DNA from 4 places in the Methylobacterium sp. 275MFSha3.1 genome. Region 2 is predicted to be linked to each of the others. Evidence: predicted binding sites of a transcription regulator. Region 2 holds the regulator's gene; each other region holds the start of a gene.

Region 1 (3,622 bases), on a different contig from region 2:
CTCGATGAGCGCCTGGACGTCCTGGGTGCGGCGGCCGGCGACCTTGATGCGGCCGGCATAGGGCACCGAGATGGCGCCGTCGCGCCCGACGGGCTGCTCGGGGATGAGGGCGGACTTGGATCCGGCGGAGAAGCGGTCGGCGACGAGGGGTCCGGAGAACAGGCCGCCGGATCCGGCTTCCCAGATGGAGACCGAGACCATGTCGCCGATGCCGATGACCGGCTCGGAGGAGGGGCGATGGTCGCCGAAGGAGGCGAGCAGGCTGTCGAGGGGGCGGCCGCGCAGGGCCTCGACCACGGAGGGGGTGACGTCGATGATCTCGTAGCGGGCAAGGATCCCGCCGTCGGCCGTGGCGACCTCGGCCCCGGCCTGGATCGCGCTCGCCGTCGGACCCGCCGCGGGCAGGTACGTGCAGCCCGACATCGCCGTGACGGCGAGCAGGACGAGGGGAAGTTTGCGCATCCAGATGTTGCCCATCGGTATTGCCGAGCCCGTGCCTAGCCCATAGCGGCCCAGGTGTCCGTAGCGGGTGAGCCACACTCCGCCCGCCACGACCGAGACTGCTAAGTCATCCTCGTTAAGCACAGCTTTTTCGGGGCACAGGGACGACGAATGCCGGGCGCAGCGCGCGCTGCTGAAATATCGGGACACAAATCCGAGCGCTGTCGACGGTAACGGGTCGGCCCATCGACTCCAGGGCCGCACGGCCCCGACGCGATCCGCTCACTGCCCCTGGGTCACCGCCGCGGTGATGTCGCCGTAGACGGCGCTGACGCGGGACACGTAGTAGCGGATGCTGCCGACCGCGACGAGGAAGATCAGGCCCCCGAGCAGGGCGTACTCGGTCGCGGTGGATCCGCGGAGGTCGCGGGCGAAGCGCGCGGCCGCGACAGGGATCCGATCCGTCAGGGCGGTCGCCGCCCGGGATCGCACCGCGCGCCGCCCCGCCCCGTCGCCGCCCGGCTCATCCATGGTCGAACGCGCCTTCCCGTCCCGCCGTCCGCGTGGCCCCACGCGCTCGGAAGGCTGTTACCGGCCCGCGCTTGCCGCCGGCTTAACGAAGTGTCCGAAACAGGGCATCGGGCTGATTCCGGGCGGGATATGCACCGTCCCGCGCGGCGGGCGCGCCCGGCGAGGGCGCGCCCGCGACGGCTCAGGCGTGGCCGGCCTTGTGGCGCAGGTCGTCGATCCGCTTGGAGGCCTCGGCCTTGTCGAGGTCGGGATCGAACGCCTTCGGCTCCTTCGCCTCCTCGGAGAGCGTCTTCAGGTAGGAGGCCTGCGCGCCGGTCATCGGCTCGCCGCCGGTGGTCCACTGGTCCGGATCCTTGATCTGGTTCGACACGTCCTTCGGGTCGGTCTTGGGGTTCTCCGGCGCGTTCTGGCGCGCATCCTGGCGCGCTCCGGAATCCCGATCGGCCTTCGACGTCGCCTTCGCGGTGGTGGTAGCCATGCGACTCATGTTCCCTAAATGTTCGCGTTCCGAGTCGTCAACGCGGCCCGCGCCGCGACGGTTCCTGCCGACACGGCGGCAACGTCGGGCGCGGCGATCTTCCCTTCCGCGCGCGCGCTCCGCATGATCGTGACGCGCGGCGCCCCGGCGCGCCTCGGAGCCACGGTGGTCCGGATGACGCCCCAATCAGACTCGCCATTCGATGCCGGGACGACCGCTCAGGTGCTCGTGGTCATGGGCGTCTCGGGGTCCGGGAAGAGCACCGTGGCGGCGCTGATCGCCGAGAAGCTCGGCTGGATCTTCGTGGACGGCGACAGCTTCCACGCGCCGGAGCACGTGGCGAAGATGCACGCTGGCCACGCCCTCGACGACGCGGACCGCGCGCCGTGGCTCGCCCGGATCGCGACCTGGATCCAGCAGCGCCTCGACGCCGGCGAGTCCGGGGTGGTGGTCTGCTCGGCGCTCCGGCGCGCGTACCGGGACGTCCTCACCCGGGGCAGCCGGCGGGTCCGCATCGTCTACCTCGACGGCGACAAGGCCCTGATCGCGCGGCGTCTCGCGGAGCGCCAGGGTCATTTCATGTCGCCGCATCTCCTGGACAGCCAGTTCGCCACCCTCGAGGTCCCGGGCCCCGACGAGCACCCGATTACCCTCGGGATCCTCGAGCCGCCCGAGGCGATTGCCGACCGGGTCGTGGCGGAACTCGCCACCGCGGCGCGCCGGGATCCGGGTGGGGAGTGACGCGATGACTGCAGGAACCGGCAAGGCCGCGGGGATCGCCCTGGTGATCTCGGACGTCGACGGCACCCTGGTCACCGGGGACAAGCGCCTGACGGCGGCGACGGTGGCGGCCGTGCGCCGCCTGCGCGCGGCCGGGATCGGCTTCAGCATCGCCTCGGCGCGGCCGCCGATCGGGCTGCGGAGCCTCGTGGCGGAGCTCGGCCTCGACCTGCCGATGGGAGCCTTCAACGGCGCGAGCGTCGTCCGGCCGGACCTGTCGATCATCGAGGAGCGGACCATCCCGGAGCAGGCGGCCCGGGCGGCCCTCGACCGACTCCTGGCCGAGGGGCTGGACGTCTGGGTCTTCGCTGACGGCGCGTGGTGCCTGCGCGACCCGGACGGTCCCTACACTGACTTGGAGCGCCGCACGATCGACGCGGAGCCCCGGGTCGTGCCGGATCTCGGAACGCTCATGGGTACGGCCGCCAAGATCGTCGGCGTCAGCCGCGACCACGCCCATCTCGCGGCCTGCGAGACGCGAATCGCGGCGGCGCTGGCCGGCCGGGCCACCGTCCACCGCTCGCAGAAGTACTATCTCGACGTGACGCCGCCCGATCTCGACAAGGGTCGCTTCGTCGCCTGGATGAGCGCGCATCTCGCCATCCCGCGCGAGCGGATCGCCACGTTCGGCGATGCCGGGAACGATCGCCCGATGTTCGCGCAGAGCGGCTACTCCGTGGCGATGGGCAATGCCGAGGCGAGCGTCCAGGCGGCCGCGAGCGCGGTCACGGACAGCAACGACGCCGATGGGTTCCCCCGCGCGGTCGAGCGCTTCATCCTTCCCTGACCGGCTCCCCAGATCGGCCGACCGCGTCCGCGCGCCGCCCTGTGGCGCGCGGATCACAAGCACGCCCGTCGCCCCGGCCGCCCACAGGCTGCCGAACGGGGGCCGCTTTCCGGCCTCATTTCCCCGTGACCTAGCTTGACTACAGAACAAGCAGCACCGGGTCTCGGAATGCATCGCCTCATCCTGGCCGCCGTCCTCGCGGTCGCGCCCGCCGCCGCCTTCGGGCAGGGCGCGCGCGACAATATCGACGCGTTGATCGAGCAGCAGGCGAAGGCGAACGGCGTTCCGGCGAGCTTCGTGCACGCCGTGGTCAAGCGCGAGAGCAACTACAATCCGCGGGCGAAGGGCGGCAGCGCCCTGGGTCTCATGCAGATCAAGCACGCGACCGCGCGCGGCATGGGCTACACCGGCGACGCCGCCGGCCTGTACGATCCGGAGACCAACCTGCGCTACGGCGTGGCCTATCTGGCGGGCGCCTACCGCACGGCCAAGGGCAACGTCGCCCAGGCCTACCAGTACTACAACCGCGGCTACTACTACGCCGCCAAGCGCCAGGGCATCTCCAACGAGGTCGCCTCGGTGGTCGCCCCCGTGGCGGCTTCGGC
Region 2 (3,622 bases):
CCTGGTGACGGGCAAGCGCGGCCTCATCGGGCCGGCCACCAACGACGCGCTCCGCGCCGCCGGCATCTACCACGTGGTGTCGATCTCGGGCCTCCACATGGTGCTGGCCGCCGGCGTGGTGTTCTGGCTGGTGCGGGCGCTCCTCGCCGCGGTGCCGCTCTGCGCGCTCCTCTGGCCGATCAAGAAGATCGCGGCCGGCTTCGCCATGGTCGGCGTCACCGCCTACTGCGCCTTCTCGGGCTGGGACATCGCGGCCGAGCGCTCGCTGATCATGACCCTGATCATGCTCGGCGCGATCCTGGTGGACCGGCCGGCCCTGTCGATGCGCAACCTCGCCCTCTCGGCGCTGATCGCGCTCGCCCGCGAGCCGGAGGGCCTGCTCGGCCCGAGCTTCCAGATGTCCTTCGGCGCCGTGGCCGGGCTGATCGCCTGCGCGCGGCTGATCGACGGGCGGCTGCTCGTGCGCCCGGGGGCCGGGCGGATCGGGCGGCTCGTCGGGACCGGCCTGTCGGCGATCACCGGGACCCTGGCCACGACCCTGGTGGCGCAGGTCGCGACGGCCCCCTTCGCCACCTACCACTTCCAGACGGTCCAGCCCTTCGGCCTCGTCGGCAACGCCCTGACCCTGCCGCTCGTCTCCCTGGTGGTGATGCCCGCCGCGGTGATCGGCTGCCTCGCCTATCCCTTCGCCCTCGACCGGCCGGTCTGGTGGCTGATGGGGCAGGCGGTGGCCGGGATGCTGGCGATCTCGGACTGGATCGCCGGGTTCGAGCGGGCGGTCCTGGTGCTGCCGGCCTTCGGCGCCGGGGCGCTGGCCCTGCTGACCGCCGGCCTGCTGCTGGGGACGCTGCCGGCCTCGCGCCTGCGCTGGCTCGCCGTGCCGCCGGTCCTGCTCGGGCTCGTCCTCGCGGCCCGGCCCGACCGCTACGACCTCTACGTCGACCGGCAGGGCGCCGGGGCCGCGGTGCGGGGCCCGGACGGGCAGCTCGCGGCCCTCGGCAGCCCTTCGGGCTTCGTCCTCGAGCAGTGGCTGAAGGCGGACGGCGACGGGCGGCGGTCCGCGGCGCTGATCGTCCGGTCGGGCAGCGGGCGCTGCGACCGGCTCGGCTGCACCGCCCGGCTGCCGGACGGGCGGGCGGTCGCCCTGGTCCGGGACCGGCGGGCCTTCCCGGAGGATTGCGCCCGCGCCGCGGTGCTGATCACGGGCCTCGCGGCGCCGCCCACCTGCACGGGGCCGCTGGTGATCGACCGGCGCGTCCTCGCCGCCCGCGGGGCCGTGGCCCTCCGGACCGACGGCGACGGCTTCGCCGCGCGCTACGCCCGGGACGACGGCCGCGCCGTGCCCTGGCGGCCGGCCGCGGGGCGCGGGCCGGGACCTCCGTCGCCGGTCACCGCGGAGCCGGGCGACCGCCCCGCGGAGAACGGGATCGCCGCGACGCCGGAGGCCGACGCCGCGCCGGGCGGAGACCTCGCCCCCGGCGACGCGCCGGCCGAGCCGCTTCAGTAGCGGCGGACGAGGCTCACGAGGCGGCCCTGGATCCGGACCCGGTCGGGCCCGAGCACGCGGGTCTCGTAGGCCGGGTTGGCGGCCTCGAGGGCGATCGACGAGCCGCGGCGGCGCAGGCGCTTGAGCGTCGCCTCCTCGTCGTCGATCAGCGCCACGATGATGTCGCCGGTATTGGCCGTCTCCTGCTTGCGGATGACCACGAGGTCGCCGTCCAGGATGCCCGCCTCGACCATCGAGTCGCCGCGCACCTCGAGGGCGTAGTGCTCGCCGCCGGCCACGAAGTCCGGCGACAGGGTGATGGCGTGGCTCTGGTTCTGGATCGCCGAGACGGGCGTACCGGCCGCGATCCGGCCCATGACCGGGATCGAGATGGCGCGGCCGGACTCGTCGATCATCCGCGTGCTCGCCGGGGCCGGCGGCTGCTTGGACTTACCGCCCTCGACCACGCTCGGCGTGAAGCGGCGCGGCTCGGCGGGGGCCTGAGTCGCCGGAGCGGCCTGGGTCAGGCTCTCGGGGATGCGGATCACCTCGATGGCGCGGGCCCGATTTGGGAGGCGCCGGAGGAAGCCGCGCTCCTCGAGCGCCGTGATCAGCCGGTGGATGCCGGATTTCGACTTGAGATCGAGGGCATCCTTCATCTCGTCGAACGACGGCGGGACACCGCATTCCTGCATCCGGCTCTGGATGAATCGCAGGAGGTCCAGCTGCTTGCGCGTGAGCATCGACGGGGGACTCGCGGCTTGGCGGACCGCCACGTGACGGTCTCCGAAACAAATCACGAACAGGTTAAACGTTCCGCAAGTGTTCCGCAAGAGCGGCACCGCTCGGCCCGGCGCGCCGCGGGCGCGCCCGCGGGAGAAGGTCGAGAAACGCATTGACGGCGCAAGCGGAGCCGTTTCAATGCATCGCGGCGCCCCGCCGGGAAGGCGGCGGATCCGGGGTGCGGGCTGGGACCCTCTTGGAATGACGAGGATGCGACGACCCGCAGCTCTGCTGCCCCTCGGCCTCGCCGCCCTCGGCCTCGCCGGCTGCACCACCGGATTCTCCTACATCTCGCGGAACTACGTGGCGCTCACTCCCCAGGTCGTCACGATCGGCTGCAAGGAGCCCTACGAGGTCTACGACAACCGGCAGCTGCGCCGGATGCTGATCGTGTCCAACGCCCTGCGCGAGTATACCGGCTGCAACCTGAGCGAGGTCCGGATCGATCCGGAGCCGGGCGCCACCCGGGTGAAGCGCTTCCGCACCGCCGCCCGGGCCTATCTCGACGAGACCGTGCGCGAGGATTGCCGGATCACTGGCGAGACCGTGTTCGATCCGCTGAAGACCGAGTTCGCCTACGCCTGCGACGCGCCGATCGAGAAGCGCGGCACCGTGGTCCCCCGCCTGCCGGGCCGCAATCCGGGCCTCGGCGTGCGCTGACCGGCCGGCGGCGCGCCCTCAGGCGCCCGGCTTCGGGAACGTCCGCTCCGCGGCGTCGCCGGCGGCGGCCAGCAGGGCGCGGGCGAAGGCCCGGGCCTCCGTCCGGTCGAGCACGATCGCGGCGGTGACCGGCGCACCGCCGAGGTCGGCGAGGGCGAGTTCCAGGCGCACCCCGTCGGGCACGGCGCTCGCCTGAAGGCTCCAGCCGGAGCCCCGGTCCGTGCTCTCCGCCATCGTGTTCCTCCCGCATGCCCGGCACGGCGCCGCGCGCCCACCGGAACGGCCAGGCCCGGGACCGCTCCCGGAGCCACGCTCCGGTCTTCCCTGCCTCGCCTGTCCGCGTTCCTCAAGGCCACAGGCCGCGCGGGGGTGGAGATGCGCGCCGTCGCGGATGCCGGCGGCCGCATCGCGGCGATACGGGGCGGCACGGGGCGGCACGGGGCTGCGCCCGCGCCGCGGCGCGGGCGAGGGCAGGGGCGGCCGGGATGGGGGCCGGCCTCGGGGCGATTGACGCGAGGCCGCCGATGATGTCTCCCGCGGGCTCCGATCAGGTGGAGTTCGAACATGCAAGAGATCTGGTTCCGCACGGGCGAGGCCACGGTGCTGGCGGCCGAGGGCCAGTACACCGACGCCATGCCGGAGGTGCTGATCGGCTCGGTGCGCGGCCCGGTCGGTCAGGCCTTCGCGTCGATG
Region 3 (3,622 bases), on a different contig from region 2:
GTGATCGCCGCGAATGCCGGCCTGATCCTGGCGGGCGTCGCCGCCTACATGACCGTGAAGGGCCTGCTCATCTACGGCGTGGCCCGGGTGCTGCGCGCCTCGCACGCCGAGTCGCTGGAACGCGCGGCCCTGATGGCGCAGGGCGGCGAGTTCGCCTTCGTGCTGTACGCGGCCGCCGCGAGCGCGGGCATCATCGACGGCACGACCAACGCCGTCCTGACAGCCACCATCATCCTGTCGATGGCGATCACGCCGCTGATGGTCGTCGCCTTCGATCGTCTCGGTCCCAAGGCCGTCCCGTCCATCGACGGCGTCGAGGCGCCCGAGGACCTCGTGGGCAGCGCCCTGATCGTCGGGTTCGGCCGCTTCGGCCAGATCGCCAGTCAGCCGCTCATCGCGCAGGGCTGCTCGGTCTCGATCATCGACACGAACCCGAGCAACATCCGTCTCGCCGAGGGATTCGGCTTCAAGGTCTATTACGGTGACGGCACCCGCCTCGACATTCTGCACGCGGCCGGCGCCGCGACGGCGCGGGCGATCCTGATCTGCGTCGACGACACCGCGATGGCCAGACGCGTGGCGGAGATCGCCAAGGCGGAGTTCCCCCTGGTGCCCGTGCTGGCGCGCGCCCGGGATCGCGAACACGCGGTCGAGCTGATCCAGGCGGGCGTGGCCTACCAGATCCGCGAGACGGTCGAGTCGGCTCTGCTCCTCGGCGAGCAGGCGCTCCTGACGACCGGAGCCGAACCGGAAGCGGCCAGCGCGATCCTGGCGGAGGTCCGGCGCCGCGATGCGGAGCGTCTCGATCTGCAGGTCGTGGGCGGCATCTACGCGGGTCGGGACCTCATTCACGGCAACAAGCCCGGCTCGGCGCACGCGGCCGGCTAGGCCCGCGACCGGGCCTCGGTGCCGCGCCCGCTGAAGGCTTGCTGGTCTCGGCAGACACTTGGGGCGGGCAACCCTCAGCGCGCGAGCGCGTGCCCGGAGCCTTCGGAGGACGGTGCGCGGGTCGACGGCGGCGCGCCAGCCACAGGCGGGGATCCGGCCACGGAGGCATTCCGGGTCGCCGCCGCGGGCGAGCCCGGAGCACGGGTACGAGCGCCGCTCCAGCATCGCGGCGCCGGCCGGTGTGCCTGGGGAGGGCGACACGCCGCCGGCTTCTGCGACGGCTTATCCTCTCGAGGCGCCAGTTGCGTCCCGAGCCCGTCTGGAACAAAATGTGAACCCTGGGTCAGGCGCGGCGACAGCCGGAGCGGTCAGCGACATGTCATCTCCGAGCTCCGGTCGCACGCTGTTCTTCTTCGAGAAGCCCTCGGCGATGCGCCAGTTGCAGCGCTTCTTCCGCTCGCCGAGCACGGTCTGCGTGGCCGCCGAGGGACACCTGCTGTCGGCCGAGGAGCCGGGCAGCATCCGGCCCGAGTGGAAGCCCTGGCGCTTCGACCTCCTCCCGATCGTCCTTCCCACGATCCCGGTCGGCTACGGCACGAACCGGTCCGGGCAGTCGCACGCACCGAAGATCGCCGCGATCCGGCAGGCGCTGAGCGGCGTGGACCGCGTGATCATCGCCACGGATCCGGGTCGCGAGGGCTCGATGATCGCGTGGGAAGTGCTCGAGCATCTCGGCTGGAACGGCCGGGTCGACCGGCTCAAGCTCGGCGCGCTCGACGAGGTCTCGATCCGACGCGCCTTCGCGGCCCTGTCCAAGGATCCCGACTCGGGCGAGCGCGACTACGCCGCCTATCTCGAGGCGCTCTGCCGGCAGTACGAGGACTATCATCTCGGCCTGAACGGCACGCGGGCGATCTCGCTGCGCCTGCGCCCGCCCGCCTTCCGGGAGCCCTGGCGCTTCGGCGGCGTGCAGACGCCGACCCTCGCCATCCTGGCGGACCTGGAGGAGCGGATCCGGTCCTTCGTGCCGCAGGACTTCTTCAAGGTCGCGCTGCACCTTAGGACCCATGCAGGCGCGGAGATCACCCTCTGGCATGCCCCGAAGGAGCGGATCCTCGATGCGGCGATCGCTGAGACGATCCGGTCCGCCGCGGCGACGTGGTCGGGCCCTCTGGCGGTCGCGCACAGGGATGTCCGGCGCGCGCCGCCCCGGCTGTTCTCGAAGGACACCCTGGCGCGACGCTGCGCCAAGCGGTTCGGCTGGGACCCGCAGCACACGGCCGGCATCGCTCAGGACCTCTACGATCAGGGGTACCTCAGCTACCCGCGCACGGAGTCGGAGCACCTGCCCGAGGGCCAGGCCGGCGATGCCGCCGCGATCATCGCGGCCGTCACGACCGTCCTGAGCGACCTGAGCACAGTCGTTCCGCGCGACGCTGCGCCGCTGATCCGTCGCGGCCTGAAGGGCCACTACGTCGTGGATCCGGGCGAGCACCACGCCATCGTGCCCCTGCGCAAGGCGCCCGAGCGCGGCCGTCTCAGCACCGATCAGTTCCGCTTGTGGGAACTCGTGGCGAAGGCCTATCTCGCCGCGCACCTGCCCGACGGGGTCGACGCGCGCACGAGCGTCACGGCGGATGTCGCGACACCGCTGGGCGTGAGGCGGTTCGCCGTCTCCGGCAGCGTCGTGCGCGTGCCGGGCTGGCGCGCGCTCTACGGCAGCGAGGCCGAGCTCGAAGCGGATGCCGTGCCCGGCAAGACCAAGCGCGAGGCGGAAGCCACCGCCACCCGCCTGCCGCTCGTGACCGACGGCGAAGGCGCCTCCGCCGCGACGGCGGAGATCGCTACCGCGAAGTCCGAGCCGCCGCGGCGGATCACCCGAGGCGAATTGCCGGTGGTGATGGGCCGGCTGATCGACCAAGTGGACGATCCGGCCGCCAAGCGCGCCCTGGAAAACCCCGCCAACCCGAACGAGCCGAAGGGTCTGGGCACGGCCGCGACGCGCGACACGATCCTGCCCAAGCTCCTGAAGAGCCGCTACATCACGCTGTCTACCGGCAAGGATCCGGCCATCGAGGTCACCGAGGTCGGCCTGACCTTCGTCCGCGCGGTGCGCAGCGTGTTCCCGGCCTACGGAGATCCGGTCGGGCGCGCCATGTTCGAGGCGGAGCTCGCCGAGATCGGACGGGCGGCCACGCGCGCCGAGGCGGTCGCGCGCGCGACCGCCTTCCGCCAGCGTACCCGCGCCCGCCTCGACGACCTGATCGCCGCGATCGCGCAGGCGCCGACCGTCAGCCTCGATCCGAGCCTGATCCCGGCCGGTCAGGGCGACCAGCGGCCGCCGACGCCGGCCATGGTGGCGTTCGCCGTGAGCCTTTCCGAGCGGAAGGGCGTGACGCTGCCGCGTGGCTGCAGGAGCAGCATCAGCGTCTGCCACGCGTTCCTCGACACCCATGCCGGGCCGCGTGCCGGGCAGGAGGACGACGCCGGCCGCGCAGACGGCCGGCGGAGCCCGAGCGCGGCGATGGTCGGCTACGCGCGCAGCCTCGCCCAGCAGCGCGGCATCCCGTGCCCGCCGGACGCGGAGACGGACTTCGACGCGTGCCGGCGCTTCCTCGACGCGCACGCCGCGCGGCCAGGGCAGGGGAGGGACGAGGCGAACGCCGGAGGGGCAAAGGCCAAGCGGCCCGCGGAGCGGGAGAAGCGGCGGGGCCGTGTGGCCCGGACGCCGCGA
Region 4 (3,622 bases), on a different contig from region 2:
TCGCTCGCGCGGGCCTGGGCGCGGATGGAGGCGGCGGGCGTCCGCCGGATCGCGGCGGCGGAGATCGGCTGATGGCGTGCGGGGACCGGGAGGCGAACCGCCGCACGCCGCGCGGGAGACCGGCCCCGCGCCGACGCGTTGGCCCGACATCAGCATCCGACAGGAGCCTGCATGTCATCCAAGCACCCGAAGACCGACACGCCCACGGACGCCGACCTCAAGGGCAATCCCGGGATCGGCACCTCGAAGGGGATGAGCGGCGCCGACCCTGCGGATCTGCAGGCGGATTCGACCTTCGAGGGCGACGTCGACAACGAGACGAAGCTCGATGGCGGCATCGACCCCGACCACCGGCCGCGCAAGAACGCGTGACCGGATGCCCGGGCCGGTGCGGCCCGGGTCGATCTCAGCGACTGCGCGCCGGCGCCTTCGGCCGCTGCGGTGCGGGGGCTGCGGGCCTGGCGCTCGGGCCGCCTGCCGGAACGTAGACCTGGGCCGGGCTCGCGGTGTAGCCCCGGAGCTGGGCCGCGTTGGCGGCCCCGAAAGCGGATGTGCCGTCCGCGCGGGCGGCGCCCGCCGCGATGGCCGATAGAAGCGCGGAGGCCAGGGCCAGGCGGGCGTGCTTCGGCATCGACAGGGTCCTTGTGTTCGCGCGGGCTCGAGAAACCCTGATCCGGATCGCTCCGCTCTGCGATCGACCCGGCCTTCCCGACGTGCGGAACCGCACAGGCGCCGTGTCGTGCATGACGGCGGCGGCTCTATCGCTTTCCGGTTGATCGCTTCCCCACCGTCGTCGTTGCGAGTGGAGCGAGGCGATCCAGGGCCAGAGCCACGCTGACCGATGTCCTGCTGCCCGGGGTCACTTCCCTGCGCCCGTGATGACGGAGCGTGGGCCTGCCCCGGAGGCCGTGTCAGAGCGCCAGCCCGAGCTGGAGCGGCGCCTCGGGCGCGTCCTGCGCGAAGCCCGACAGCGACACCCCGATCAGCCGCGCGCTGCGGCGCAGGGGGAACAGGCCGGCGAGCAGGTCGAGGCCGATCCGCTCCAGGGCGGCCCGGTCGGCCACCGGCACGGCGAGGGACTTCGCCCGGGTGACCTGCGCGAAATCCGAGAACTTGAGCTTCAGGGTCACGGTCCGGGCGCGCATGCCCTTGGCGTCGGCACCCGCCCAGACCTTGTCGAACAGCGGCGCCAGCCGGGCGGCCAGGACCTCGAAGGCGGCGGTGTCGTCCGAGAAGGTGGTCTCGGCCCCGATCGACTTGCGCACCCGGTGGGCGCGGACCGGCCGCGCGTCGATCCCGCGGGCGACCGCGTGGTAGTAGGCGCCCGCGGAGCCGAAGGTCTCGCGCAGGCGCTCCGGCGTCCAGGCGCGCAGATCCGCCCCGGTCTCGATCCCGAGCCGCTTCATCTTCGCCTCGGTGACCGGGCCGACGCCGTGGAACCGGCCGATCGGCAGCGCCGCCACGAAGTCCGGCCCCATGGCGGGGGTGATGACGAACAGGGCGTCGGGCTTGCGGTGGTCGGACGCCACCTTGGCGAGGAACTTGTTGTACGAGACCCCGGCCGAGGCGATGAGTCCGGTCCGTTCCAGGATCTCGGCCCGGATCGCCTTCGCCACGGCCGTCGCCGTCGGGAGGCCCTGGAGGTTCTCGGTGACGTCGAGATAGGCCTCGTCGAGGGCCACCGGCTCGATGATGGCCGTGTGCCGGGCGAAGACCGCCCGGATCTCCTCGGAGACCGCCCGGTAGACCTCGAAGCGCGGCTTCACGAACAGCAGGTCCGGGCACAGCCGCCGCGCGGTGGCCGACGGCATGGCGGAGCGGACACCGAATTTTCGGGCCTCGTAGCTCGCAGCGGCCACCACCCCGCGCTCCCGGGAGCCGCCGACCGCCAGCGGCCGGCCGCGCAGCGACGGGTCGTCGCGCTGCTCCACGGAGGCGTAGAACGCGTCCATGTCGATGTGGATGATCTTTCGGAGCGCGACCTCCGGATCCATCGCCGCCTCGGGTCCCGACCAAGTTCCTGATCTGTTCCGAAAGACCGCGCGGGGCGGGCGGGGTCAAGCCGCGCCGGACGCGGCGTCAACAGGAGTCCGGTCCGCGCCCGTCATCGCGAGCGTAGCGCGACGTCCCCGAGCGCAGCGCATCCCTGGATTGCTTCGCTGCGCTCGCAAAGACGGGGTCTGCCGTCAGGCGACGCTGCCGTAGAGGTCGTAGGCCTCGGCCCGGTCGATCTTCACCGTGACGATGTCGCCGACCCGCACCGGGCGCCGGAACGCGGCGTGGACGGTCCCGTCGATCTCCGGTGCGTCGGCCTTGGACCGGCCCCGCGCCACCCCGCCCTCGACGGAATCGACGATGACGGGCAGCCGCTTGCCGACCTTGGCCCGCTGCAGCCGGAGCGCGATGCCGTTCTGGGTCTCCATGAACCGGCGCTTGCGCTCGGCCTTCACCGCCGGCGGCACGAGGTCGCCCAGCGCGTTGGCGGTGGCGCCGGCCACCGGCTCGTACTCGAAGCAGCCGACCCGATCGAGCTTGGCCTCCTGCAGCCAAGCGAGCAGCTCCTCGAACTCGGCCTCGGTCTCGCCGGGGAAGCCGACGATGAAGGTCGAGCGGATCGCGAGGTCCGGGCAGGTCTGCCGCCAGCTGCGGATCCGGTCGAGCTGGCGCTCCTGGTTGCCGGGGCGGCGCATGCGCTTGAGCACGGAGGGGCTCGCGTGCTGGAGCGGCATGTCGAGGTAGGGCAGCACCTTGCCCTCGGCCATCAGCGGGATGACCTCGTCCACGTGCGGGTAGGGGTAGACGTAGTGCAGCCGCACCCAGGCGCCGAGCTCGCCGAGTTCCTTGGTGAGGTCGTAGAACTTGGCGCGGACCTGGCGGTCGCGCCACGGGCTCTCACTGTAACGGATATCGACGCCGTAGGCGCTGGTGTCCTGGCTGACGACCAGCAGCTCCTTCACGCCGGCCTTCACCAGCTTCTCGGCCTCGCGCAGCACGTCGGCGGCGGGGCGGCTGACGAGGTTCCCGCGCAAGCTCGGGATGATGCAGAAGCTGCAGCGGTTGCTGCACCCCTCCGAGATCTTCAGGTAGGCGTAGTGGCGCGGGGTGAGCTTGATCCCCTGCGGCGGCACGAGGTCGAGGAACGGGTCGTGGGCCGGCGGCACCGCCTCGTGGACGGCCGCCACCACCGACTCGTAGGCCTGGGGCCCGGTCACCGCCAGGAGGTCGGGGTACTTCTCGCGGATCTCCTCCGGCTGCGCGCCCATGCAGCCGGTGACGATGACGCGGCCGTTCTCCGCCATGGCCTCGCCGATGGCCGAGAGCGACTCTGCCTTGGCGGAATCGAGGAAGCCGCAGGTGTTGACGATCACCACGTCGGCGCCGTCGTGCCGCCGGGCCAGCTCGTAGCCCTCGGCGCGCAGATGGGTGAGGATCCGCTCGGAATCGACCAGCGCCTTCGGGCAGCCCAGCGAGACGAACGAGATTTTCGGGGCGGCGCCGGGAGCGGGGCCGCGGGGAGCGGGCGTGGCGGTCATGGCATTCGGGTCGGACAGTCCGGCGGGGCGATCGGCCGCCCGGCGCGCGGGACCAGGAATTCGGGGTCGCGCTCCTATACAGGCTCCCG

The links. Region 2 encodes LexA, which represses DNA repair genes until DNA is damaged. Its sites were predicted from a motif close to TGTTCNNNNTGTGTTCNG; they were not measured.
Region 1: a site for LexA is predicted at 1,459-1,476, ahead of BLW78_RS30475 (DUF3072 domain-containing protein). Genes of this name have one in related genera too.
Region 3: a site for LexA is predicted at 1,209-1,226, ahead of BLW78_RS28045 (type IA DNA topoisomerase). Genes of this name have one in related genera too.
Region 4: a site for LexA is predicted at 2,016-2,033, ahead of dinB (DNA polymerase IV). Genes of this name have one in related genera too.

Annotation. Positions count from the first base shown of each region.
Region 1 is NZ_FNWP01000060.1:5,373-8,994, reverse strand. Features, by position in the region: partial or broken gene BLW78_RS30485 (polysaccharide biosynthesis/export family protein) at 1-462, opposite strand, end outside; gene BLW78_RS30480 (Flp family type IVb pilin) at 724-972, opposite strand; gene BLW78_RS30475 (DUF3072 domain-containing protein) at 1,154-1,450, opposite strand; gene BLW78_RS30470 (gluconokinase) at 1,625-2,191, shown strand; gene BLW78_RS30465 (Cof-type HAD-IIB family hydrolase) at 2,196-3,017, shown strand; gene BLW78_RS30460 (lytic transglycosylase domain-containing protein) at 3,186-3,622, shown strand, end outside.
Region 2 is NZ_FNWP01000010.1:83,658-87,279, reverse strand. Features, by position in the region: gene BLW78_RS13785 (ComEC/Rec2 family competence protein) at 1-1,507, shown strand, start outside; gene lexA (transcriptional repressor LexA) at 1,501-2,229, opposite strand; gene BLW78_RS13775 (hypothetical protein) at 2,480-2,929, shown strand; gene BLW78_RS13770 (hypothetical protein) at 2,948-3,163, opposite strand; gene fae (formaldehyde-activating enzyme) at 3,494-3,622, shown strand, end outside.
Region 3 is NZ_FNWP01000036.1:28,447-32,068, reverse strand. Features, by position in the region: gene BLW78_RS28050 (monovalent cation:proton antiporter-2 (CPA2) family protein) at 1-888, shown strand, start outside; gene BLW78_RS28045 (type IA DNA topoisomerase) at 1,265-3,622, shown strand, end outside.
Region 4 is NZ_FNWP01000004.1:174,747-178,368, reverse strand. Features, by position in the region: gene pncA (bifunctional nicotinamidase/pyrazinamidase) at 1-72, shown strand, start outside; gene BLW78_RS05800 (hypothetical protein) at 172-372, shown strand; gene BLW78_RS05795 (hypothetical protein) at 407-631, opposite strand; gene dinB (DNA polymerase IV) at 912-1,994, opposite strand; gene rimO (30S ribosomal protein S12 methylthiotransferase RimO) at 2,187-3,533, opposite strand.